One region of the Mesorhizobium sp. P2_H9 genome, then DNA from elsewhere that is predicted to be linked to it. Evidence: predicted binding sites of a transcription regulator. Region 1 holds the regulator's gene; the other holds the start of a gene.
What was found. The regulator PhoB, encoded in region 1, activates phosphate uptake and scavenging genes when phosphate is short. The targets are predictions, from matches to a motif close to TGTCATNNANCTGTCAT.

Region 1 (12,030 bases):
AAGGCTTCAGCGAAGACGAGGCGGCGGAAATCCTCGATGTCGGCGACAAGGAATTCTCCGAACTCCTCGCCCAGGCGAGCAACGAGATTTCCCGCCAGGTGGCAACCGACGTGCTGATCATCGAGGATGAACCGCTGATCGCCATGGACATCGAGGAGATGGTCGAGAGTCTTGGCCACCGCGTCGTTGGAACGGCGCGCACCCACGCCGAGGCGGTGATGATGTTCGGCAAGACGCGGCCAAGGATGGTGCTGGCCGACATCCAGCTTGCCGACGGCAGTTCGGGCATCGATGCCGTCAACGAGATCCTGTCGTCGACATCGGTGCCGGTGATCTTCATCACCGCTTTTCCCGAGCGCCTGTTGACCGGCGAGCGGCCGGAACCGGCCTTCCTGGTCACCAAGCCGTTCAACCCGGATATGGTCAAGGCGCTGATCAGCCAGGCCCTGTTCTTCGACCGGCAAGCGAAAGCCGCTGCCTAGACTCCGGCCTGCGCTGCGCTTCCAAAAATGAAATGATGGCTGCCAAGAGACGCTCGCCCGGCGCAATCGCCGGGTGAGCCGTCAGGCGCACCCAACGCATCGCGCTGCAGACGCCCCTTTCCAGCGGTCGTCTTTTTCGGCAAATGGTGGAACAAACGGCAACCAACCACGTTTTTCTCATACCATTTGATGGAGATGGATCATGCTTTACTGGGCGCTCGTATTCCTCGTCGTCGCGATCATAGCCGGCGCGCTTGGTTTCGGCGGCATCGCCGGCACCTCGGCCGGTATCGCGCAGATATTGTTCTTCATCTTTCTCGCCTTCCTGGTCATTTCGCTTCTCGCCGGCCTGTTCAGACGGGCCTCGTAAGGCGCGACCGGACACTGGAAGCCGCACCCCTCAAACGGTTTCCAGCCACCGCCGGGCGGGGTCCTTCAACGGACACCGCCCGGCGGACCGTCTTAAGGGGGCCGGAGAAGAGTATGAGGGAACCCAATCCGCAATGAACCGTTCAGCCCTGAGTTGGGTGGACAGGTGATTGATGCGTTCCCGAGCCGGAGACATGACCAACAGCGGCGAGAGTGACGAGGTCATCGCTTTGCATCCCGCCGAAAGCGGCATGCAGCTTGGCCGCGCTCTTCTCCATGCACTGCACAATGCCGGCATTTCGGTTCTCTACCAGGACCGCGAAATGAAGACGGTATGGGCGCGCAACATGCGCGCGCCATGGGCCGCCGATACCACCGACAGCAACGGCATATTGCCGCCGGCACAGGCTGAGCGCATCGGCGCCGCCAAACGCAATGTCATCGCATCCGGCAATGCCGAACGGCTTGAGCTCAGTGTTCCCGCCGACGACGGCGTTCGCTGGTTCCAGGTGTGGATCGATGCCGACCACGGCGATGGCGGGACGGTGCAGGGTGTCGTCACCACCATGGTTGAAACGACCGAGCAGAAACGCCGCGAGCAGACGCTGAAGACGCTGCTGCGCGAGGTCAGCCACCGCTCGAAAAACCTGTTGGCCATCATCCAGAGCATTGCCACCCAGACAGGCCGCTACTCGGAGACACTTGGTGATTTCCTGACGCGCTTTCGCGGCCGGCTGCAGTCGTTGGCCTCTTCCCAGGATTTGGTGACATCGTCCAACTGGCGGGGTGCCGCCCTTCGCGAACTCGTCTCCGGCCAGGTTGGCCGCTACGGCGCCGATCCGGCACGCAGCCTGCGTTTCCAGGGTGAAAACCCCTATCTCAACCCCAATGCCGCTTTGCATATCGGCTTGGCGATGCATGAACTCGCCGTCAATTCGGTGAGTTACGGCGCCTTGTCGCGACCGGATGGCTTCGTCGAGGTAACGGCCAGTCTGACCAACGCTTCCGCCGGCAGGCCGGCCTTGTCGCTGACCTGGGCCGAAGCCATCGGCGCCAACGACAATCAACGCAACGAAAAGCGCTTTGGCAGCGTTGCGCTCGAGCGCGTCGTACCGACGTCGTTGAACGGCACCGCGACACTTGAAATCAGCGGCGGCCGCCTCGAATACCGGCTTGTCGTTCCGCACGGCAATTTCGAGACCGAGTGAGCGCGTCTCACGGCAGCGCCGTGATCCCTTAACCGACTGTTCACCATAAAGTCCGATGCTGTGCTTCCCAGGTAGCGCTGGAACTTGCCGATGCCTCGAACGTTTCGACCACGGCTTGCAGCGCAGTATGGGAGGAATGAAGTTGACAGTTGCCGATCTGAACAGACTGGAGCAGGCCGCCCGCATCTCGATGAGTGGATTTCAGGATCTTGACCCATCGGCCGCGCCCTCGCCCAACGTTTCCCATACGGCCCTTCGCCTCGCCATTCTCGCGCTGGTCGCGGTTGTCGTGCTGATCGCGGCACTCCAGTTGAGCTGACCCCCAGTTGAACTCACCCCAAGCCCCGCATCCTTCCAATTATTCATGCACTTGGCCGCAAGCGCAGGAACTTTGAACGATGTGGGCCGTTGCTATGGCGAGAGGATTGTCGCCATGGAACATATTGCCGCCTTGCTGCTGGTCATCGGCTGTTCGAACACCATGACCGAGTGCCGCGAACTGCCCGTGCCGGTCAGCGTCTTCGAGACCGCTGACGAATGCACCGCCGAGCGGCCCTTCGCCTTGGGCGATGTCCAGGGTCAGGCCCAGCACGTCGTCGCCAAATGTCTTGCCGTCGATCCGGCACTGGAAGACGACTATGACCAGGTCGTCTGGAACGTGCGTCCGGACGGGACGCTCGATGCTTCGTTGGAGATTTCCAACCTTATGGTTGCATCGAACGGCGTGCGCCCCGAAAAAGACTCTGTTCGCCAACAATAGATTCGAGCGGGCAAAGGCCGTCATTTCATGCTAAATGGCGGCTAGAGCTTACTAAAGTGAGGACACAAGTGAGGAGAGACTCTATGCGGAAATTGATTATTGCCATGGTTGCGGTGGTTGCGGTCAGCGGTTGCAGCACGACCGAGCAGGACGTCGGCGTCGGCGCCGGTGTCGGCGCTCTGGCCGGTGGCCTGATTGGCGGCGGCAAGGGTGCGCTCATCGGCGCGGCTGTCGGTGCTGGTTCCGGCCTGCTGGTGCGCAACCTGCGCAATGGTTATTGCCAGTATCGCGACAACCGCGGCCATCTCTACACGGCTCGCTGCTGATCCGCTTCAAAGCGCGTCAAGCAGTCAAGGCGGAGACCGGCTGGTCCGGTCTCCGTTTGTTTGCGTATTCGAACCGCCCGTGGCGGCGTTTCAGTCCGACAGCGGAATCCTGATTTCCACTTTCAATCCGTCGGCACGGAAATCGCGCCTGATCGTGCCACGCAATTCGCGCGTGACATTGAGATCGATCAGTTTTGTGCCGAAGCCGGTCTCGACAGGTGCTTCCAGCTTCTTTTGCCCGGCCTCGCGCCAGTTGAGGGCCAGCATCCGGTCGCGTCCGCGCCCTTTAACCGACCAGTCGACCTTGAGCGCGCCAACCGAATTGCCAGCCTCGCCATATTTCAGCGCGTTCGTCGCCAGCTCGTGAAAAGTCAGGCCGAGCGCCTGCGTCGTCGTCTCATCGAGCAGAACCTGTGGCCCCGACAAGACGCCTTCCGGAAGCTCCTTGCCGAACACCTGGCCAAGTTCGATGCGTAAGAGATCGCCGAGATCGGCTTTCTGCCAACGCGAGCGCGTCAGCATGTCCTGCGATGCCGCCATCGCCTGCAGCCGGGCCGAAAAGGACGCTGAGAATTCGTTGACGTCGGTGGCCCGCGACGCCGTCTGGCGTGCGATCGCCAGCACCCGCGTGATCGAGTTCTTGATACGATGCTTCATCTCCTGCAGCATCAGATCCTTTTCGAGCAAGCTCTTCTCGGTCGTTTCGTGCAGCAGCGACTTGGCGTCATAGGCCCGCTCCTGATAGCGCGCCACCAGCGCAATTGTGCCTGCCAGCAGCAGGCCGAACAGGCCCAGCATCACCGGAATGGCGCGCGAGGAGGGCTGCGAGAAGGCGCTTGTCGGCCGAAACAGGACGGTCCATGGCCGGCCGGCCACGGTGATCTGGCGTGTCACCAGCAGCCTGTCGCCGAAGGTTGCCGCCGGGGGTGTTTCGGACCGGAACAACAGATCGCCCGCGTCCACCTTGCCATCGTAGATTTCGGTATTGACCGGCAGCAGCGGCGTCCGGCTGAGTGCGATCTGGAACAGATCGCGGGCGCGGAAGGCGGCATAGAGTAAACCCGCCGTCGAGGATCTCGACGCATTGATGACGTCAGGCGCGGTTTCCACATTGAGCCGCACAAAAACCAGGAAGCCGGTAAAGGTCTGCGCTGCACCCGTGCCCTGGCCGAGCTGGATGAGCCCGCTCGCATGCTGCTGGTCATCGGCCATCGCCTTTTCGATCGCCGCCCGGCGCACCGGTTCGGTGAACATGTCATAACCGATGCTCGACTGGTTGGACGGGTCCAGCGGTTCGAACATGAAGATGGGCGTGCGCCAAGGCTGCGTCGTTTCAGGATAGACCGGGTGTGCGACGCCATGATCGTGCAGAATATCACGCTCGATCGCCGCCTCGTCGCCGGTTTTCGCCAACCTGAGAAAACCGATGCCACGCAGGCCGGCGAAATTGTTGTCGACATCGAGCGCGCTGAAGAACGCCTTGAACTCTGCTTGCGAAATGTCGCCATTCCGGGCGTCAAACAGCGCCTGGGTTGAGCGCAGCAGCGACAGATGCAGATCAATGCGGCTCTCGATCCGGTTGAGCGCGTCGTCCGCGGCCGCCTCGAATTTGATCCGCGCCGCCTCCTGCGTGGCGAAATAGGCAAATCCGGCCATCGTCAGGCTGATCAGCGCGACGGCGACAAAGGCGACGATCGGGAAGAACTTCTTCAACGGATGTTGCGGCCCATGGATTCGGGACCTTTATGGCATGTCACCGCGCCAACACAATGGCGAGGACAAACCATCGTGAGAGTTGGCCTATCGATTGCCTATGGTTAGCCGGCTTACCAGATCATGATCCCGAAAAGTGGAAACCGGTTTTCGGAACAGATCATGGCCGAACCAGATAATAGCCTATGCTGCGATCTTCAGCGCGCCAGGCCCGGGAATGGCCCCGGGTGGGCATTTGCCCAGGATAATCATGCCGAGCACCTCGTCCTGGGTCACATCGGTGGTGCGCGCCGTGCCGACGACCTGGCCGTTCTTCATCACGCAGACGCGGTCAGCGAGTTCGAACACGTCATGGATGTCATGGCTGATGAGGAAGATGCCGATGCCGTCGGCCTTGAGCTGCTTGACCAGTTCGCCGACCTGCGCCGTTTCCTGCGGCCCGAGTGCCGCCGTCGGCTCGTCCATGATCAGGATGCGGGCGTTGAACAGGATGGCGCGCGCGATCGCCACCGACTGGCGCTGGCCGCCCGACAGCTTGATCACCGGCTCCTTGAAGCGCTGGAAGCGCGGATTGAGCCGGCCCATCACCTTGCGCGCCTCGGCTTCCATGGCGACATCGTCCAGCGTGCCCCAGCCGGTCATCAGCTCACGACCGAGGAACAGATTGGCGGCGGCGTCGACATTGTCGGCCAGCGCCAGCGTCTGGTAGATCGTCTCGATGCCGTATTTCTTGGCATCGCGCGGGTTGGAGATCGCAGCCTCCTGGCCATTGACGAAGATCTGGCCAGCGTCGCGCTTGTAGGCGCCGGAAAGGATCTTGATCAGCGTCGACTTGCCGGCGCCGTTGTGGCCGAGCAGCGCCACGACCTCGCCCGGGAAAAGATCGATGGATGCATCGTCGACGGCGCGAATGCCGCCGAAGGCGATCGAGATGTTGCGCATGTCGATCAGCGCTGTGCCCGTGGGAGCAGTTTTTTCCATGATCGTTCCTCCCCTAGACCCGCTTGCGGTAGACCGTGTCGAGCCACACCGCGATGACCAGCACGGCGCCGACCACGATGCTCTGCAGCGGCGAGTCGATGCCAAGCAGCACCATGCCGGATTGCAGCGACTGCATCAGAAGCGCGCCGAGCATGGCGCCCATCACCGTTCCGGCGCCGCCGGCCAGCGACGTGCCGCCGATGACGGCGGCGGCGATGACTAGCAACTCGTCCAGCGTGCCGAGCGCATTGGTCGACGCGTTGAGGCGGGCCGACGAGATCGCGGCACTGATGGCCGCCAGCACGCCCATGATCATGAACACCTTCATGGTCACCCAGCGCGTGTTGATGCCGGCGAGTTCGGCTGCCTCCGGATTGCCGCCGATGGCGAAGACATAGCGGCCGAAACGCGTGCGCTTGGTGATGAAGGTCATGATGATGCCGACAGTCACCGCCATCAGCACCGGTATGGCGATGCCGTGGGCGATGAACAGCCCGCCTTCGGGAAGGGTGATGCCGTTCTGCTGCGCGTATTGGCGCACGATGCCGATCGGCCATGGATAGGAATTGGCGATCCAGACGGCGCCGAGGATGGCCACGCAAGCGACCACGCCAAGCAAGGTCTCAGCCCAGACGGGGCGCAATGGAAAGGCGAACCGCTTGCGTTGCGAGCGGCCGTTGAGCAGCGCGAAGGCAACCGCCGCACAGGCGACGACACCGACGATCCAGCTGGCCGTGGCGCCGATCGAGCCGCGTGGTCCGCCACCCATCAGCTGAAAAGTGGCGTCGAGCGGCGCTACCGTGCGGCCGCTGGTGATGAGCCATGCCATGCCGCGCCAGACCAGCAGGCCGCCCAGCGTCACGATGAAGGCCGGAACCTCCATATAGGCGATGATGAAGCCATGGAACGCACCGATCAGCAGACCAAGCACCACGCCGACGGCAAGCGCGATGATCCAGAGCCAGGGATTTCCGAGCTGGAAGCCGATGACGCGAATGAGGAATTCGGCCTGCGCCACGCCCATGATCATGCCGATCACGCCTTCGACGGAACCGACCGAAAGGTCGATGTTGCGCATGACGATGACCAGCACCATGCCGGTCGCCATGATCGCGACCGAGGAGGTCTGCACCGACAGATTCCACAGATTGCGCGGCGTCAGGAAAAGCCCGCCCGACAGGATGTGTATGCCGACCCAGATGACCAGCAGCGCGCCGACCATGCCGAGCATGCGCGTGTCGAGCTCGGTAGCCCTGAGGAACCGCCCGGCGGCGCTGAGTTCGGATGCACGCGCCCGGTCCGCGGCAGTGCTGGCGACCGGCTGATTAGAGGTCGTGTCGGTCATGCTATCCTCCCACCGGTTTGCCGTCTGGCGCGGATGCCGGAACATGGATGCTATTTGCTTTCCGCGGTCATTTGAAGCGGAAAGCCCCTTGAGAAACGCCGCGGCTTTTGGGCCGCGGCGCCGAGATTTGGAACCGATAGCGGTCCGGTTTTAGTTGCAGGCTGCAACGCTGCCAGCAGTGACGCCAGCGCAGACTTCGTCCTTCTTGATCCAGCCGGCATCGATGACGACGTTGAGGTTGTCCTTGGTGATGGCAACCGGGGTCAGGAAGAGCGATTTGACGGTGTTGCCGCCAGGCGTGGTGAAGTCCTTGGCGCCGGCAATGTCTCCGGTCTTCTTGCCGTCGGCCAGCTGCGAGGCGATCTCGGCGGCGTTCTTGCCGAGTTCGCGCGCGTCCTTCCACACCGACACGGTCTGCGTGCCGAGTGCGATGCGGTTCAGCGCGGCGTGGTCGCCGTCCTGGCCCGACACCGGTACGGTTCCGGCCAGGCCCTGCGCCGTCAACGCGGCGACGACGCCGCCGGCGGTGCCGTCATTGGCTGCAACCACCGCATCGACCTTGTTGTCGTTGGCGGTCAGGAACTGTTCCATGTTCTTCTGGGCGTTGGCGGGCAGCCAGCCGTCCGTGTAGGCCTCACCGACATTCTTGATCTTGCCGCCGTCGATGGCTTCCTTCAGCACTTCCATCGAGCCGGCGAACAGGAAATCGGCGTTCGGATCGGCACCGGAGCCCTTGATGAAGACGTAGTTGCCTTCCGGCTTGGCCTTGAACACTTCGCGGGCCTGCATGCGGCCGACTTCCTTGTTGTCGAAGGTCAGGTAGAAGACATCCTTGTTCTCGATCAGACGGTCATAGCCGACGACCGGAATGCCTTCGTCCAGTGCCTTCTGCACCGCCGGGCCGATGGCCGATGCATCCTGCGCAAGGATGATCAGCGCATTGGCGCCCTGCGAAATCAGGCTCTCGACATCGGTCAGCTGCTTGCCGGGATTGGACTGCGCGTCGGCGGAGATATACTTGTCGCCGGCGGCCTCGATCGCCGTCTTCATCGCCGCTTCATCGGTCTTCCAACGCTCTTCCTGGAAGTTCGACCACGAAACGCCAATGACCTTGTCCTTCGCCTGTGCGACCGACGCCAGCGTCAGCGACATGGCGACACCCGCCAGGATGGCGGCTGTGAATCTTTTCATTGTATCCTCCCTGCGCCGCGTGCGGCGCGACCAAACTGGCCCGAAGGCCGGCACAAAGGCTCTATTTTTTCGAGCCTCGAAAAAATACTGATCCAACGTCGGAGCGCTGTCAACATCGATTCTGATGGATTTTGACGTGCCACTGACTTTTTTTCGAGGCTCGCAATAAATAATGACAGGGCTGCCGGCTTCTGCCAATATTTGGCTGGTGTCACCGACTGCCTTCAATATCATGAGAGGCCGCGAGGACGACCGGGAGGAAAGCAAGAAAGATGTCGGTTGGAATCCGCCACGACGATTTGCGCCGCCGCAACCGGGCGATGGTGCTTTCGGCCGTGCGCCGCGCCGGCCAGCCGTCGCGGACCGAGATCGCCGCGACCACCGGCCTCAGCCACTCCACCATATCGGCGATCTCGTCGGACCTGATCGAGGAAGGCATCCTGGCCGAGAGCAAGGCCAGCGAGCCGGTTTCGCTGAAACGCGGCCGGCCGCAAGTCGGTCTCGGGCTCAATCCGGAAGCAGCCGCGGTGATGACCGTGGTGCTGTCGCTGAATTTCCTTTCCGTCGCCGTCATCGACTATGCCGGCCAGGTGGTGGCCGAAGAGCAGCGCCGGCTGGACACGCTGACCATGCCGCGCGACGAACTGATCGGCGAATGTGTCGCCATAGTCAGGCGTCGGCTCGAGGATCCCGACCTCGACACCCACAGCGTTGCCCGCATTGCTATGGGCATCCAAGGCATCACCGATTCGCACGCCCGCGCCATGCTGTGGTCGCCGATCACGCCGCAGACCGACATCGCCTTCGCCGACATACTGGAAGGCGAATTCGGCATTCCGGCCACCATGGAAAACGACTGCAACATGATGGCGGTGGCGCTGCAGTGGCGCGATCCGGTCCGCTACCACGACGATTTCATCGCCATCCTTTTGTCGCACGGCATCGGCATGGGACTGGTGCTGAAGGGCGAGCTGTTCACCGGCACCCATTCATCGGGCGGCGAGTTCGGCCACATGATCCATCGCCCGGGCGGGGCGCTGTGCCGCTGCGGGCGGCGCGGCTGCGTCGAGGCCTATGCCGGCAACTACGCCATCTGGCGCAACGCCAGGCAATTGGGCGAGGACGCCGAGCCGGTCGCCGATGTCAGCGACGCCGACATGCGGGCGCTCGCCGTCGCGGCACGCGAGAAAGACGGGCCGGAGCGCGAGGCCTACCGCAAGGCCGGCGAAGCGCTCGGCTTCGGCCTCGGCAGTCTTTTTGCGCTGATCGATCCCGCGCCGGTCGCCATGGTCGGCGTCAGCGCCGCCGCCTTCGACCTGATCGAACCGGCGCTGCGCGAGGCCATCGCCCAGACCGCCGGCGGCCAGCACTCGAAATCGATCTCCTTCGACACCGAACCGAACGAATTGCCGCTGATCCGCGAAGGCTGCGCCATGCGGGCACTGAGCTTCGTCGACCAGGAGATCTTCGCGCCGGGCGGGCAGGCACGGGCTGGCGCTATCGGGAAAGACGTGGCCTGAGGACGACGTCAATCATTGATGCCGCAGATTGTCGCCGACTTTGGAGATTGGCCGAAGCCGTCCCAACGTCGTCATCCCAGGGCGAAGCAGGAGCGAAGCTCCGTCGCGGAGACCCTGGGATCCATGCCGTGAAATCGGTCAAAGAATTCAACGGGGCAGAATTCTGCACAGTAGCAACGCCTTGAGGTCGCGGCATGGATCCTTGGGTCTGCGCCGCGTCGCTACGCTCCTTGCTTCGCCCAAGAATGACGAAGCCATGAGCGGGCTGAGCCAATCATCGACGTGTGAGGTCCGGGAGTGGACGCATTCAACCAATAAACGCTTCCGCGCCGAGGGACCTAGTCTTCGCGGATCGCATAACCGGCGCCCCGAATGGTTCGGATGACATCTGGCATGCGGCCATTGTTGACCGCCTTGCGCAGCCGGCCGACATGCACGTCCACCGTGCGTTCGTCGATATAGATCGTCTCGCCCCAGACATTGTCGAGCAACTGGCTGCGCGAGAACACCCGGCCAGGATGACGCATCATGAACTCAAGCAGGCGGAATTCGGTCGGCCCGAGCCGGATCTCGCTCTTCTTGCGATAAACCCGGTGCGATTCTCGATCGAGCACGATGTCGCCGACCTTGAGCACGCTGGACAGAACTTCCGGCTTGGCGCGGCGCAGCAGCGCCTTGACCCTGGCCATGAATTCCGGCGTCGAGAACGGCTTGACCAGATAGTCGTCGGCGCCGGTCGACAGGCCGCGCACGCGGTCGCTCTCTTCGCCACGCGCGGTCAGCATGATGATCGGCAGCCGCTCGGTTTCGGGCCGCATCCTGAGACGCCGGCACAGCTCGATGCCGGAAACCGCCGGAACCATCCAGTCCAGCACCAGCAGGTCGGGCACGTTTTCCTGCAGGCGGATCTCAGCTTCGTCGCCGCGCGTCACCACCTCGACCTGGTAGCCTTCGGATTCGAGATTGTAGCGGAGGAGCAGGCCTAGCGGCTCCTCGTCCTCCACCACCATGATGCGTGGCGCGATCATCGACTGGTCAGCCTTGTCGTCATGCCGCCGGCGCGGACATCGCCGTCTCGTCCTGCTTCGGACGATTGGCGGGCAGCTGCGTGCCGGTCAAAACATAATACGCATTTTCGGCGATGTTGGTGACATGGTCGCCGATGCGCTCGAGGTTCTTGGCGCAGAACAGGAGGTGCGTGCACGCGGTGATGTTGCGCGGATCTTCCATCATGTAGGTCAAAAGCTCGCGAAACACCGATGTGTATTTGACGTCGATGCGCTCGTCGTCATTCCTGAGCTTGGCGAGCGCGGCCGCATCGGCGGCGGCATATTCCTCGACCACTCCCTGCACCTGGATAAGCACCAGTTGGGCCATCGCATCGATGGAATGCGACAGGTCGCGCGGCGTGACGCTGAGGCCGACGGTGCCGACGCGCTTGGCGATGTTCTTGGCCAGGTCGCCGATGCGTTCGAGGTCGCCAGCCATGCGGATCGAGCCGACCACTGCGCGCAAATCGTTGGCCATCGGCTGGCGCTTGGCGATCAGCGTGATGGCGCGGTCGTCCAGCTCGCGCTGGCGCGCATCCATGATGGCGTCGTCGGAGACGACGCGCTGTGCAAGGGCGTTGTCCGAATTAAGCAGCGCCTTGGTCGAGCCGCTGACCATCGAGCCAGCGAGATCGCCCATGTCGCGGATCAGCTTGCTGATCTGCCCCAGCTCTTCATCGAAAGATGCGACGGTATGTTCACCCATGATCCTAGTCCTCGTGCCTGAAACTTCGCTGCCGGAACCGCTCAGCCGAACCGGCCGGTAATGTAGTCCTGGGTGCGCTTGTCGTCGGGGTTGGTGAACATCTTGTCGGTGGCGCCCTCCTCGACGAGATAGCCGAGATGGAACATCGCCGTGCGCTGCGACACGCGCGCCGCCTGCTGCATCGAGTGGGTGACGATGACGATCGTGTAGTTCTGGCGCAGTTCGTCGATCAGTTCCTCGACACGGGCGGTGGCGATCGGATCGAGCGCCGAGCAGGGCTCGTCCATCAGGATCACCTCGGGCGACACGGCAATGGCGCGGGCGATGCATAGACGCTGCTGCTGGCCGCCGGAAAGGCCGGTGCCGGGTTCCTGCAAGCG
Region 2 (12,030 bases), on a different contig from region 1:
CTTGAGGCTCTGCACGGCGAATTCGAGTGCGGCCGAGGTCGAGTGGAACTGGCCGTCGGGCGCATAGGGCGGCACCAGATTGCCGACATTGCGCAGCACGAACAGTTCACCCGGCCCGGCGTCGAAGATCGCTTCGGGCGCCGCGCGGGAGTCGCAGCAGGCAACGATCATGGTTTCCGGGGCCTGGCCTTCGCGGGCCAGCGCGCGGTAGCGTCCGCTCTCGGTGAGATAGCGGCCGCTCATGAAATTGCGATAGCCGGCGAGAAGGTGATCGGGAAGATGGGGCATGGGCGGGGCGGGAGCCTTTCCGGGTTGGAGGCGGCAGCTCGTTTTCAGTTTAGAATGGCTCTAACGGCAAAACGGTGCCGCGAGCAATGCCGAATTGCGAAGGGCCGGGTCGCAAGTGCCATGCAGGACGCAAGGCTCGGCTCGCATTGGACGCATGCTGCTCATGCCCAGATGGCGACCGGAATGCCGAAACGGTCGGCGAGCGGTGGGTCCGGGAACGGCTTTGCTTCGCCCTTGGCGATGCGCCCGGCGATCAGCATCATCACGGCCGCGTCGAGAAAATCGTCGGCGGCGGCACCGCGCAGCGGCGCCTGGTCAAGAAAGGCTTTTTCATAGCCATGCCGGCAGAGCAACGCCTTGCGCTCTTCCATACCGGCCGGATTGACGGCGCCTTTGATCTTCTTCGGCAAGGACATTGCCTGTTCGCCGTTCAGCCGGCAGAAGGCGACTTCCGGATGCGATTCGAACACCCGGCCGCGCAATTCGGGGTGCGAAATCAGCAGCTAGTCGATCTCGCGGATCTTGGCAAAGATACCAAAGGCCTGGATCGAAGCGCCCCGCGGTGGATCGGATGTGGCCTTGGCCACCTCGCTGGCCCGGCGGTGCGCCGCATACCAGGCCTCGATGGTGGTGAAGTCACTGGTGTCGGCATAGAGCGCCGCGCGGGACGGAATCGAAAAGACGCTGGATTGCCTGTCGCCGAGCAAGGGCCGCACCAGCGCCTCCGGTCCGCGCCCGCCTTTTTGTGAGAAATCAGGCAGGCCGATCGGCATGTCGACGGCCACCGTCGCATCGGCGGGTAGTGCGTCGAGCATCGCAGCAAAGCTCGGAAAAACGGCGACCGACGGTGATGCATCCGGATCGCGGCGGACGGCGATCCAGCCGGCCTTGCAGCCGTCGACGCCGATAAAAGTCACGCCCTCTTGTCTCGCCCCGGATGCAGGAGGTGGCGAAGCTGTACCATCGCCATCGGGTGCGAAAGGCTCTGGGCATCGGTTTCGAGCTGCAGTTCGTCGCCGCCGCGTTTGGCCGTGCGCGCCAGAATCTCGTAGACCGCCGCCGTGGTCGATTGCAGCGCCTTGACCGCCGGTTGCCCGGACAGGATGCGGGCGAGATAGACGGCCGCCGTCAGGTCGCCGAGCCCGTTCGGCGGCTTGTCGATCAGCCGGTGTTCGGCCAGCAGCGCCTGGTTGCCGTTGATCAGCAGATTGCCGGTGCCGCCGGCCATCATCGCCGGCGCCGAGGTGACCAGCATGGTCGACGGCCCGGCATGCAGGGCGGCCGCCATCGCCGATTTCAGATCGGGCAGCGGCGCACCGGCCATCCATTCCAGCTCGTAGCGGTTGGGCGTCGCGATGTCGGCGATCGGCATCAGCCGGTCGCGCAAGGCGGCTGCCGTCGGTTCAGGCACGTAGAGCCCGCCCGAATCGCCCATCACCGGATCGCAGATGTAGATGGCGTCCGGCGTCCTGGCCTTGACCGCTGACACCAGCGAGGCGACGGCGTCGGCCTGGCCGGCCTCGCCGAGATAGCCCGACAGCACGGCGCCGACCTCGCCCAGCCACGGCGCGCGCTCGAGGTCGGCCATCAGCGCTTTGAATTGGTCCAGCGGCGGCACGATGCGCGTCGCCCTGCCATGGCCGGGATGCCAGGGCAGGATGACGGTCGGCACCGCCCATACCGGAAAGCCGAGCGTCTCCAGTGCAAAGACGGCGGCGCGGTTGCCGACCGAACCGCGAGCGACATGGCTGGAAATGACGATGACCGCGCGCGGCGCGTCGGGTTTTTCGGTGTCCATGGAATTCCTAGCTGCCCTGGGTGATGTAGAACACGAGCCAGATCAACAGGCCGATGGCGATGAGGAGCCCGAGCACCCTGCCAATGCGGGTGCCCCAGACCTCGATCGGGTCCGACCGATCGGCGTCCGCCGCGGTGACGTGATCGCGCGCGCCCTTCGCGGTCCGTGCGATGAACGAGGTGCCGCCCGGGTCGGTCTCGCGCGCCACGCGCTCGATAATGCGGCGCGATTCGCTGTCATTGTCGTGGCGCTCCGCCATGATGCCGTCCTGTTTGACCACGAGCTTAGCGTGTTCGCGCGGTCAATCACAGGGGCTCGCGAGCGGATGAGACGAGCCAGGGACAGCTGCTTGGGGGTCATTTTCTTGGCGGCAGATTGTGCTAATGCTTCGCATGCAACTTCTACCGAGGGACCACACCATGCTTGCCCAACGCCTTTCCTTCCGGACCTTGCCCGCTTTCCTGATGATGGCCGTCGTGCTGCCGCTGCTTGCCGGCTGCGGCTACAACACCATCCCGACGGCGGAGGAGAACGCCAAGGCAGCGTGGAGCGAGGTGCTGAACCAGTACCAGCGCCGCTCCGACCTGATCCCCAACCTGGTCGAGACGGTCAAGGGCTATGCCGCGCATGAGAAGGACACGCTCGACGCGGTGGTCGAAGCGCGCGCCAAGGCGACGCAGATAACGGTGACGCCGGAAACACTGAAGGATCCCGAAGCCCTCAAGAAGTTCCAGGATGCCCAGGCGGGGTTGACGAGCGCGCTGTCGCGGCTGATCGCGGTGTCCGAGGCCTATCCCGACCTGAAGGCCAACCAGAATTTCCTGGCGCTGCAGGCGCAACTCGAAGGCACCGAAAACCGCATCGCCGTGGCGCGGCGCGACTACATCCTGGCGGTCAAGGATTACAATCTGACGCTGAAGACCTTCCCCTCGGTGCTGTGGGCAACCTTCTGGTTCCGCAGCAACGAGCCGTTCGCCAACTTCACCGTCGATGAAGACAAGATGCAGCCGCCGAAGGTCGATTTCGGGACGAAGCAGGGCGGGTGACAGCCAGGGGCCATCTGTGGTGATTTTGCAGGCCGATGAGGGGCGGCACCGCATTCGCATTCTCGCGGTTGCGCTCTTGCTCTTCATCCTTTTCCTTCCCCTCACCGCCTTCGCCGCCGATCTCCCCGCCCTCACCGGGCGCGTCGTAGACAATGCCGGCATCATCGATGCCGCGACCGAGGCAGCACTCACCCGCAAGCTCGCCGACTTCGAGACAAAGAGCTCCGACCAGATCGTCGTCGCCACGATTCCCAGCCTCGACGCCGAGGAGATCGAACCCTATGCCACCCGGCTGTTCCGTTTGTGGAAACTCGGCACGGCGAAGGAGAACAACGGCGTGCTGTTGCTGGTGGCGCTGAACGATCGCAAGATGCGCATCGAGGTCGGCTATGGGCTGGAAGGCACGCTCACTAATCTGCACTGCAAACGGATCATCGAACACGACATGGTGCCGGCCTTCCGCGCCGGCGATTTCTCCGGCGGCATTTCTAAAGCCGTTGACGACATGGTCATGGTGCTGGAAGGCCGCAGGTGACGACATGACCGCATACATCATCAGCCCCTCGCGGCACCGCCATTTCGTCACCCTGACAGGCGCCGCCTTGTTGGCCATGGCGGTCTTGCTCATTGGCTTCGCGGCTTTCGCCGCGGATCTGCCCGCCCTAACCGGCCGCGTCGTCGACAATGCCGGCATCATCGATGCCGGCACCAAGGCGGCGCTGACCCAGAAGCTTGCCGACTTCGAGACCAAAGGCTCCGACCAAATCGTCGTGGCGACGATATCCAGTCTCGACGGCGAGGAGATCGAACCCTACGCCAACCGGCTGTTTCGCTTCTGGAAACTCGGCCAGGCAAAGGAAAACAACGGTGTCCTGCTGCTGGTCGCGCCGAACGACCGCAAGATGCGCATCGAGGTCGGTTATGGCCTGGAAGGCACGCTGACCGACCTGCACACCAAGCTGATCATCGAAAACGACATGGTGCCGGCCTTCCGCGCCGGCGATTTCTCGGGCGGTATCAGCAAAGCCGTCGACGACATGGTGATGGTGCTGGAAGGCAATCCGGAGGAGCTGGAGGCACGCGGCGAGCGCAACCAGCAGCCGCCCATCAACACCGACGATCTGTTCTTCGCCGTCTTCATCAGCATCTGGGCGATCATCTTCTTCGGCAGCATGGCGGCCTCCATTCTGCCGCCGATTTTTGGCCAGAAGCTGGGGCCTGGCCGCTATCGCTGGCTGGGCATGACTTTCGAGCCACACAAGCGATCGTCCAGCGGCGGCTGGTCTTCGGGCGGCGGCGGATGGTCGTCGGGCTCAAGCGGTGGTGGTTTTTCGGGGGGTGGGGGTTCGTCCGGTGGCGGCGGCTCCTCGGGGAGCTGGTAGGGCATGACAGCTGGACCCTTCAATCGGCCAGTATCCGACCGCTTCGCAGCGATCATCGGCATCGCCTTGTTGGCCATGGTCGCAATGCTGTTTTCGGCCTTTGCCGCCGACCTGCCTGCTCTCACCGGTCGTGTCGTCGACAATGCCAACATCATCGATGCCGCGACCGAGGCGGCGCTGACGCAGAAGCTCGCCGATTTCGAGAAAAAGGGTTCCGACCAGATCGTCGTGGCGACGATATCCAGCCTCGATGGCGAAGAGATCGAACCCTACGCCAACCGGCTGTTCCGTTTCTGGAAGCTCGGCCAGGGCGGCGAAAACAATGGCGTGCTTCTGCTGGTGGCCAAGAACGACCGCAAGATGCGCATCGAGGTCGGCTATGGCCTGGAAGGCACGCTGACCGACCTGCATACCAAGCTGATCATCGAAAACGACATGGTGCCGGCCTTCCGTGCCGGCGATTTTTCCGGCGGCATCAGCAAGGCCGTCGACGACATGGTCATGGTGCTGGAAGGCAATCCGGAGGAGCTGGAAGCGCGCGGCAAGCGCAACCCGGCCGACGGCAGCACGCCGCTCGATCCCATCGTCACGGTGTTCCTGATCCTGTGGGCGACGATGTTCTTCGGCGGGTTAGCGATGGCGTTCCTGCCGCCAATTTTCGGCACCAAGCTGTCGCCGGGCGTGTACAAATGGCTGGGCATGACGTTTCGTTACGGCCACGGGCCGAGCGGGTCGTCCTCGGGCAGCAGATGGACATCGGGTTCGTCGTCAGGCAGCGGCTGGTCGTCGGGCAGTGGATGGTCATCAGGAAGTTCGGGCAGCAGCTGGTCGTCAGGCTCGAGCAGTGGCGGCGGGTTTTCAGGCGGCGGCGGTTCGTCCGGCGGCGGTGGTTCTTCAGGGAGCTGGTGAGACAGATCATGGCAACACGACCGATCAGCCCGCAAGATCATGAGCGCATCGCCACCGCGATCCGCGTCGCCGAATCAAAAACCGACGGTGAGATCTACTGCGTCGTGGCACGTGCCAGCGACGGCTATTTCTTCCCGGCCGCCTTCATGGCGACGCTGGGCATGCTCATCGTCAGCCTTGCAGTCGGCTACGGGCTGGAAGCCTGGTGGCTGTCGATCCGTGTGCCGCATTTCGTCATCGCCCAGCTTCTTGCATTGGCCTCGGTGCTTGCGTTGCTGTGGGCGCTGCCCGGCTTGCGCATTCATCTGGTGCCGAGGCGGCTGCGCTACCAGGCGGCGCATACCAATGCGGTCAAGCAGTTCCTGGCGCGCAACGTCCACCGTACCACGGCGCGCACCGGCGTGCTGGTATTCGTCTCGATCGCCGAGCGGTATGCGGAGGTGGTTGCCGACAGCGGCATCAATGCCAAAGTCGGCCAGGATGTCTGGGACGGTGTCATCCGCGACCTGACCGCGCATGCCGGCGACGATCGCCTAGCCGACGGTTTCGTCAAGGCGATCGAATCGGTCGGTATCGTGTTGGCCGAGCATTTTCCGGTTTCGGCTGCCGATGCCAACGAGCTGGACGATCACCTGGTCGAAATCTGAGTCGTTTTCAAGCGTGGCCTAATAGGGTCGATCGCCTGTGCGAAAGCGCGCGAGCCGGCTTAGCAGACTCTTGCAAATGGCCGATGCGGGTTTATGGTTAACAAATCATGAATACGCTGAGCATCGATATCAGGAAAGCCGAGCCGCGCGACGCTGGCGCCATCGCCGACGTACACCAGCAGGCCTGGAACGGCGCTTATTCCGGCATCATTCCGCACCGTACGCTGACGTCGATGATCAACCGCCGTGGCGCCGACTGGTGGGCGAACGCCATTCGCCGCGCCGCCACCGTGCTGGTCGTCGAAATCGGCGGCAAGATTGCCGGCTACGCCACGATCGGCAAGAACCGCGCCCGCGAACTCAGGCAGCAGGGCGAGATTTACGAGCTTTATATGCGCCCTGAGTATCAGGGCATCGGGCTCGGTAGCCGGCTTTTCAAGGCGGCCCGCGCGCGGCTCGCCGACCACGGGCTGAAAGGCATGGTGGTGTGGGCGCTGGAAGACAACCAGAACGCGCTCGACTTCTATGCCGGCGCCGGCGGCCGTGATGTCGCCGAAGGGGTCGAGATCTTCGAGCAGAAGGCGCTTAAGAAGGTCGCCTTCGTCTGGGAATAATCCCCGGCTTTCCTGCCACTTCCGACTTGCGATCGTGCCCAGCACCATTCGCCGCATTGCGCCGCGCGGCAGCGCCCGCTATCGATCTCCCATCAAAAGAGGGACAAAGCCATGCGCATTGAAGCCATCGCCATCGGAAAGAATCCGCCGGAAGACATCAACGTCATTATCGAAGTGCCGATCGGCGGCGAGCCGATCAAGTACGAGATGGACAAGGAAGCCGGCACGCTGTTCGTCGACCGCTTCCTGCACACCTCGATGCGCTATCCCGGTAATTACGGCTTCGTGCCGCACACGCTGTCGGGCGACGGCGACCCGATCGACGTTCTGGTCTGCAACACGCGCGCGCTGGTGCCGGGCTGCGTCATCAATGTGCGGCCGATCGGCGTGCTGGTGATGGAAGACAATGCCGGCCAGGACGAGAAGGTCATCGCGGTGCCTTCGCCCAAGCTGACGCTGCGCTACGAAAACGTCACCGAATACACGCAGCTGCCTGACATCACCCGCCAGCAGGTGCAGCACTTCTTCGAGCACTACAAGGATCTCGAGCCCGGCAAATGGGTCAAGATCGAAGGCTGGCACGATTCCAAATATGCCAAGAAGATGATCGTCGACGCGATCGCGCGGGCCAAGGCGGCTAAGTAGGCGACGCTGGCCTCTGCTGACCCTTCGCCTTGCACTGCCTAGGTGGGTATGGCGAAGCCCCTTAGCTTCGTCATACTAGGGCGCAGCTGCCGCGAAGCGGCGTCGCGGAGAACCTAGTATCCATGCCGTGACACTGGCCGAAGGGCACGGCGGAACAGAATTCTGCACCGTTGCGGTGAAGTTGAGGTCGCGCCATGGATCCTCGGGTCAAGCCCGAGGATGACGAAGTTCCGGGTGCCTCCGCTAATCTTCAGCGTTCCTAATTATCCACCCTACCAAAGGCCGGCACGTTGCCGATGACGGTGTGCTTGTCCTTGCCGCAGGCGAAGGTCTTCGCCTTTTCGTCGGCCAGCTTGCGCGCCTGGTCGTTGGCGGCGGGATTGCCGGTGGCCAGCACCAGGCCGACCGTACAGCCGTCGCGCGCGTCGATCTGGGCGACCTTGGCGACGAGCAGCACTTCGGTCGGCTTGTTCTCGTCCTCGGGATTGCTGATCGAGCGACGGTGGATGGTGGCGAAGGGCACGGCAACATCGCCCTTGGTCTCGATGCGCCACTCGACCTTGGCCCCGGACGAGTTGAAGCCGGAAAAACTCTCCCAGACCGTCGTCATGTCGCCGCCGGGCGGGAAACCATAAAAAAGCGATTCACGGGCGTCGTCATAGGCGACCAGCACGGGATAGCCGCGATAGCCCGAACAGGCGAGCTCGGCCCAGTCGCCGTCGCCTTCCTCGGCCTGCGCATAGGTGACGCAATCCTTCTTCCAGTCGAGGTCGGTGTAGGCGCTGGAAATGCCATCGGCATGTGCTGCCTGGCAGAGGCCGGCGAGGGCAAATGAAACAAGCAACAGGGCTCGCATGCAGACGTCTCCCGTGGAGTTCGTTCCAGCCTATCGCCAAATTTGCGACCGGCCTAGCGCTCCATTCGCAGGGTCGGCGCCGCCCCTCATTGCCCTGCCGGGCATTTCTCCCCGTAAACGGGGAGAAATAGGCCGGCCGCAACGCCGGTGCCCTTCTTGCAACGCTGGCGATTGGCGAAATCGACGGTTACGGGGAGAGGATGCCGGCAGGCAGTTGAGGGGCGGCGCCGACGCCCGAAAGCCCTTATTTCCTCAAGCTTGCCCCGATCAATAGATCGGCATTTCGCACCACCGACTGCGCCGGGCCGCCGAGCCCGAACAGCTGGCCGCTGATATAGGCGCCTTCGATCAGAAGCAGCAGCCCGTCGCCGAGCGTGTCGGCATCGTCGGCGCCCATCGCGGTCGCCATGGCGCGCAAGCGGCGGCGCAATTCCTGCTTGTTGGCCTCGCTCACCACGCGTGCCGGGTGGCCGTGCTCGGGATACTCCACCGCCGCGTTGGTCATGCCGCAGCCACGATAGTCGGGTCTTTGCGTGCGCTTGCCGACACGGGTCAGGAAAGCCTTGATCTGCGCGCGCGGGTCGCCGGGATGGGCGTCCACCGCCTCGTCGAAGCGGCCCCAGAATTCGAGGTCGTATTGCCTGAGATAAGAAGCGGCCAGCTCATCCTTGGACGGAAAGCTGCGGTAAAGGCTGGGCTTGGTGACGCCGGCGCGCTTGACGATTTCGTCGACGCCGATCGCCCTGATGCCGCGCCGGTAAAACAGGTCGTACGCCACGTCGAGGATCTTCTTGGCAGCCTTCGGCGGAGACGATGCATGATCGTCGCTGACGGTCAGTTCAATATTTCTGTCCGTTGGCATGGCATGACTCGATTGACGTGTTACCGATCGGTACGTATACATCTCCTCACCCTGCAACGTACCGGTCAGTAACATGATAGCTCAATCCCGTCCCTTTGGCCAGCGCTACGCCTTCGTCGTGGTCGGCGTCATCTTCCTCTGCCTGCTGATCGCGGCGGGGCTTCGTTCGGCGCCAGCCGTCATGATGCTGCCGCTGGAAGAGAGTTTTGGCTGGCGTCGCGATGTGGTTTCGCTGGCCGCTGCCGTCGGCATTTTCCTCTACGGTATGACCGGGCCATTTGCCGCGGCACTGATGGAGCGGATCGGCTTGCGCCGCACGCTGCTTGCCTCGCTCATGGTGATGTCGGCCTCGACCGCGCTCAGCCTGCTGATGACCAAGCCATGGCATCTGCTCATCACCTGGGGCGTCTTCTCAGGCATCGGTTCCGGCGCGGTCGCCACGGTGCTTGGCGCCACCATCGTCAACCGCTGGTTCAAGACCAATCGCGGCCTGGTGATGGGCCTGATGTCGGCCTCCAGCGCCACCGGCCTGCTGGTGTTCCTGCCGCTGCTGGCCGCGCTCGCCCAGTCGGGCGGCTGGAAGCCGGTCGCCATCGCGATCTCCGTCGCCACTGCCTGCCTGCTGCCGCTGGTCTGGCTGCTGGTGCCGGAGCGGCCGGCCTCGATCGGCATGGTGCGCTACGGCGCCGAACTCGACGACGTGCCGCCGGTGCCACCGGCATCGCAAGGCAATTTCCTGGCGCACACGCTCAACACATTGCGCCGCGCCGCTGGCACCCGCGTCTTCTGGTACCTGTTTGCCACCTTCTTCATCTGCGGCTTCACCACCAACGGATTGGTCGGCACGCATCTGATCGCGTTCTGCGGCGACATGGGCATCGGTGAGGTGCAGGCCGCCGGCCTGTTGTCGATGATGGGCATTTTCGACCTGATCGGCACGACGCTGTCGGGTTGGCTCACCGACCGTTTCGACCCGCGCAAGCTGCTCGGCGTCTACTATGGCATTCGCGGCCTGGCGCTGATCTATCTGCCCTATTCCGGCTTCTCGGCGACCAGCCTGATCATCTTCGCCGTGCTCTACGGTCTCGACTGGATCGCCACCGTGCCGCCGACGCTGCGGCTCGCCAACGAGGCATTCGGCGACCGCAGCGGGCCGATCGTGTTCGGCTGGATCGTCGCCGGCCATCAGATCGGCGCGGCCTCCGCGGCTTTCTTCGGCGGCACCATGCGCGAATTGCAGGGCAATTACGAACTGGCCTTCCTGATCGCCGGCATGACGGCCATTGCGGCGGCGTGTCTGTCGCTGCTGATCAACACGAGCAGGCCGGCTTTTGATCCGGAGCCGCTGCCGGCTTAAGGCGACTGGGTGCGGCTCTTCCTTCTCCCCTTGTGGGAGAAGGTGGCCGAGCGAAGCTCGGTCGGATGAGGGGGGCTCCAGCTTGGCACCAACCGTGATCCTTCCAACACCCCTCATCCGTCTCGGCGCGATTGCGCCGATCCACCTTCTCCCACAAGGGGAGAAGGGAAGAGGTGTTCATTGTTATCAAACCTTCATGGTTTGGAGATGTGGTTGAAACATTGAAGCTGGACGTTGGTGGCACCGTTCGAAGCCATCCAGGAGACAGCCATGAACAAGATTTCCCGCCGCGCTTTCGTCACTTCCGCCAGCGCCGTAGGCCTGGTCGGCGTCTCGGGGCTGGCAATGCCCTATTATTCGCGCGCCAACCAGCGGCCGGCCTTTACCCATGGCATCCAGTCGGGCGACGTCGACGCCACCAGCGGCATGGTGTGGACGCGCACGGACCGGCCGTCGCGCGTCATGTTCGAAGTGTCGTCGACGGAAAATTTCGCCAATGCCACCCGGCTGGCGCCGCTCGATACCTCGCCGGCCAGCGACTACACGGTGAAGCGGCTGCTGACCGACCTCGCTTCCGACCAGGACATCTTTTACCGCATGGTTGCGGCTGATCTCGCCGACATCAACGCGGTGTCCGAGCCGATCGTCGGCCGCTTCCGCACGGCGCCCGCCTCCAAGCGCGACATCAAGTTCGCCTGGTCGGGCGACACCGCCGGCCAGGGCTGGGGCATCGACGAGACCGGCATGAAGACCTACGCCACGATCGGCAAGCACACGCCCGATTTTTTCCTGCATTCCGGCGACACCATCTATGCCGACGGCGCCATGAAGGACGAGGTCGACCTGCCCGGCGGTGGCAAGTGGAAGAATGTCGTGCTCATCGACGGCAAGCGCAAGATTGCGCAGACGCTGGAGGAATACCGCGACCAGTGGAAATACAACATGATGGACAAGAACGTGTTGGGCCTCAGCGCCATCTGCCCGACCTTCTACCAGTGGGACGACCATGAGGTGCTGAACAACTGGTCGGATTCGAAGGACCTGACCGCCGACGACCGCTACTCGGAAAAGTCCATCCATGTGCTGGCGGCGCGCGCCGCGCGCGCTTTTCACGAGATGACGACGATCCGCTACGAGCCGTCCGAGCCCGGCCGCGTCTACCGCAAGATCGCCTACGGGCCGCTGCTCGACGTGTTCTTCCTCGATATGCGGTCCTATCGCGGCCCCAACGGCCCCGACATGCAGGATACAATGACGCCGGAATCGCGCATGCTGGGCGAACAGCAGACGAAATGGCTGAAGCGCGAATTGGCGAATTCGAAGGCGACCTGGAAGATCATCGCCGCCGACATGCCGCTCGGCCTCGTTGTCTGGAACGATGGCGCCAAGAAGGTTGGCGCCGAGGCAGTCAGCAATGGTGACAACGGCCTGCCGAAGGGCCGCGAGCTCGAGATCGCCGATCTGCTGCGCTACATCAAGAATGCCGGCATCAGCAACACTGTCTGGCTGACCGCCGACGTGCATTACACGGCGGCGCACTACTACAACCCCGACAAGGCGCAGTTCCAGGATTTCAATCCGTTCTGGGAATTCGTCTCGGGGCCGATCCATGCCGGCACGTTCGGC

Region 2: a site for PhoB is predicted at 10,586-10,602, ahead of AC1DXN_RS13460 (alkaline phosphatase D family protein). Genes of this name have one in related genera too.

The regions. Positions count from the first base shown of each region.
Region 1 covers NZ_JBFUFX010000010.1:120,510-132,539, reverse strand. The annotation lists gene AC1DXN_RS20260 (response regulator) at 1-482, shown strand, start outside; gene AC1DXN_RS20255 (DUF1328 domain-containing protein) at 685-852, shown strand; gene AC1DXN_RS20250 (sensor histidine kinase) at 1,025-2,059, shown strand; gene AC1DXN_RS20245 (hypothetical protein) at 2,196-2,378, shown strand; gene AC1DXN_RS20240 (hypothetical protein) at 2,493-2,819, shown strand; gene AC1DXN_RS20235 (YMGG-like glycine zipper-containing protein) at 2,903-3,145, shown strand; gene AC1DXN_RS20230 (CHASE domain-containing protein) at 3,236-4,858, opposite strand; gene AC1DXN_RS20225 (ATP-binding cassette domain-containing protein) at 5,042-5,839, opposite strand; gene AC1DXN_RS20220 (sugar ABC transporter permease) at 5,853-7,184, opposite strand; gene xylF (D-xylose ABC transporter substrate-binding protein) at 7,335-8,375, opposite strand; gene AC1DXN_RS20210 (ROK family protein) at 8,648-9,895, shown strand; gene phoB (phosphate regulon transcriptional regulator PhoB) at 10,234-10,923, opposite strand; gene phoU (phosphate signaling complex protein PhoU) at 10,943-11,650, opposite strand; gene pstB (phosphate ABC transporter ATP-binding protein PstB) at 11,692-12,030, opposite strand, start outside.
Region 2 covers NZ_JBFUFX010000006.1:217,538-229,567, forward strand. The annotation lists gene AC1DXN_RS13390 (carbonic anhydrase) at 1-288, opposite strand, end outside; partial or broken gene AC1DXN_RS13395 (DUF429 domain-containing protein) at 450-1,205, opposite strand; gene pdxY (pyridoxal kinase PdxY) at 1,202-2,086, opposite strand; gene AC1DXN_RS13405 (hypothetical protein) at 2,094-2,345, opposite strand; gene AC1DXN_RS13410 (LemA family protein) at 2,506-3,132, shown strand; partial or broken gene AC1DXN_RS13415 (TPM domain-containing protein) at 3,077-3,658, shown strand; gene AC1DXN_RS13420 (TPM domain-containing protein) at 3,744-4,514, shown strand; gene AC1DXN_RS13425 (TPM domain-containing protein) at 4,518-5,423, shown strand; gene AC1DXN_RS13430 (TPM domain-containing protein) at 5,432-6,070, shown strand; gene AC1DXN_RS13435 (N-acetyltransferase family protein) at 6,178-6,684, shown strand; gene ppa (inorganic diphosphatase) at 6,796-7,329, shown strand; gene AC1DXN_RS13445 (hypothetical protein) at 7,589-8,185, opposite strand; gene AC1DXN_RS13450 (TetR/AcrR family transcriptional regulator) at 8,430-9,047, opposite strand; gene AC1DXN_RS13455 (MFS transporter) at 9,121-10,404, shown strand; gene AC1DXN_RS13460 (alkaline phosphatase D family protein) at 10,675-12,030, shown strand, end outside.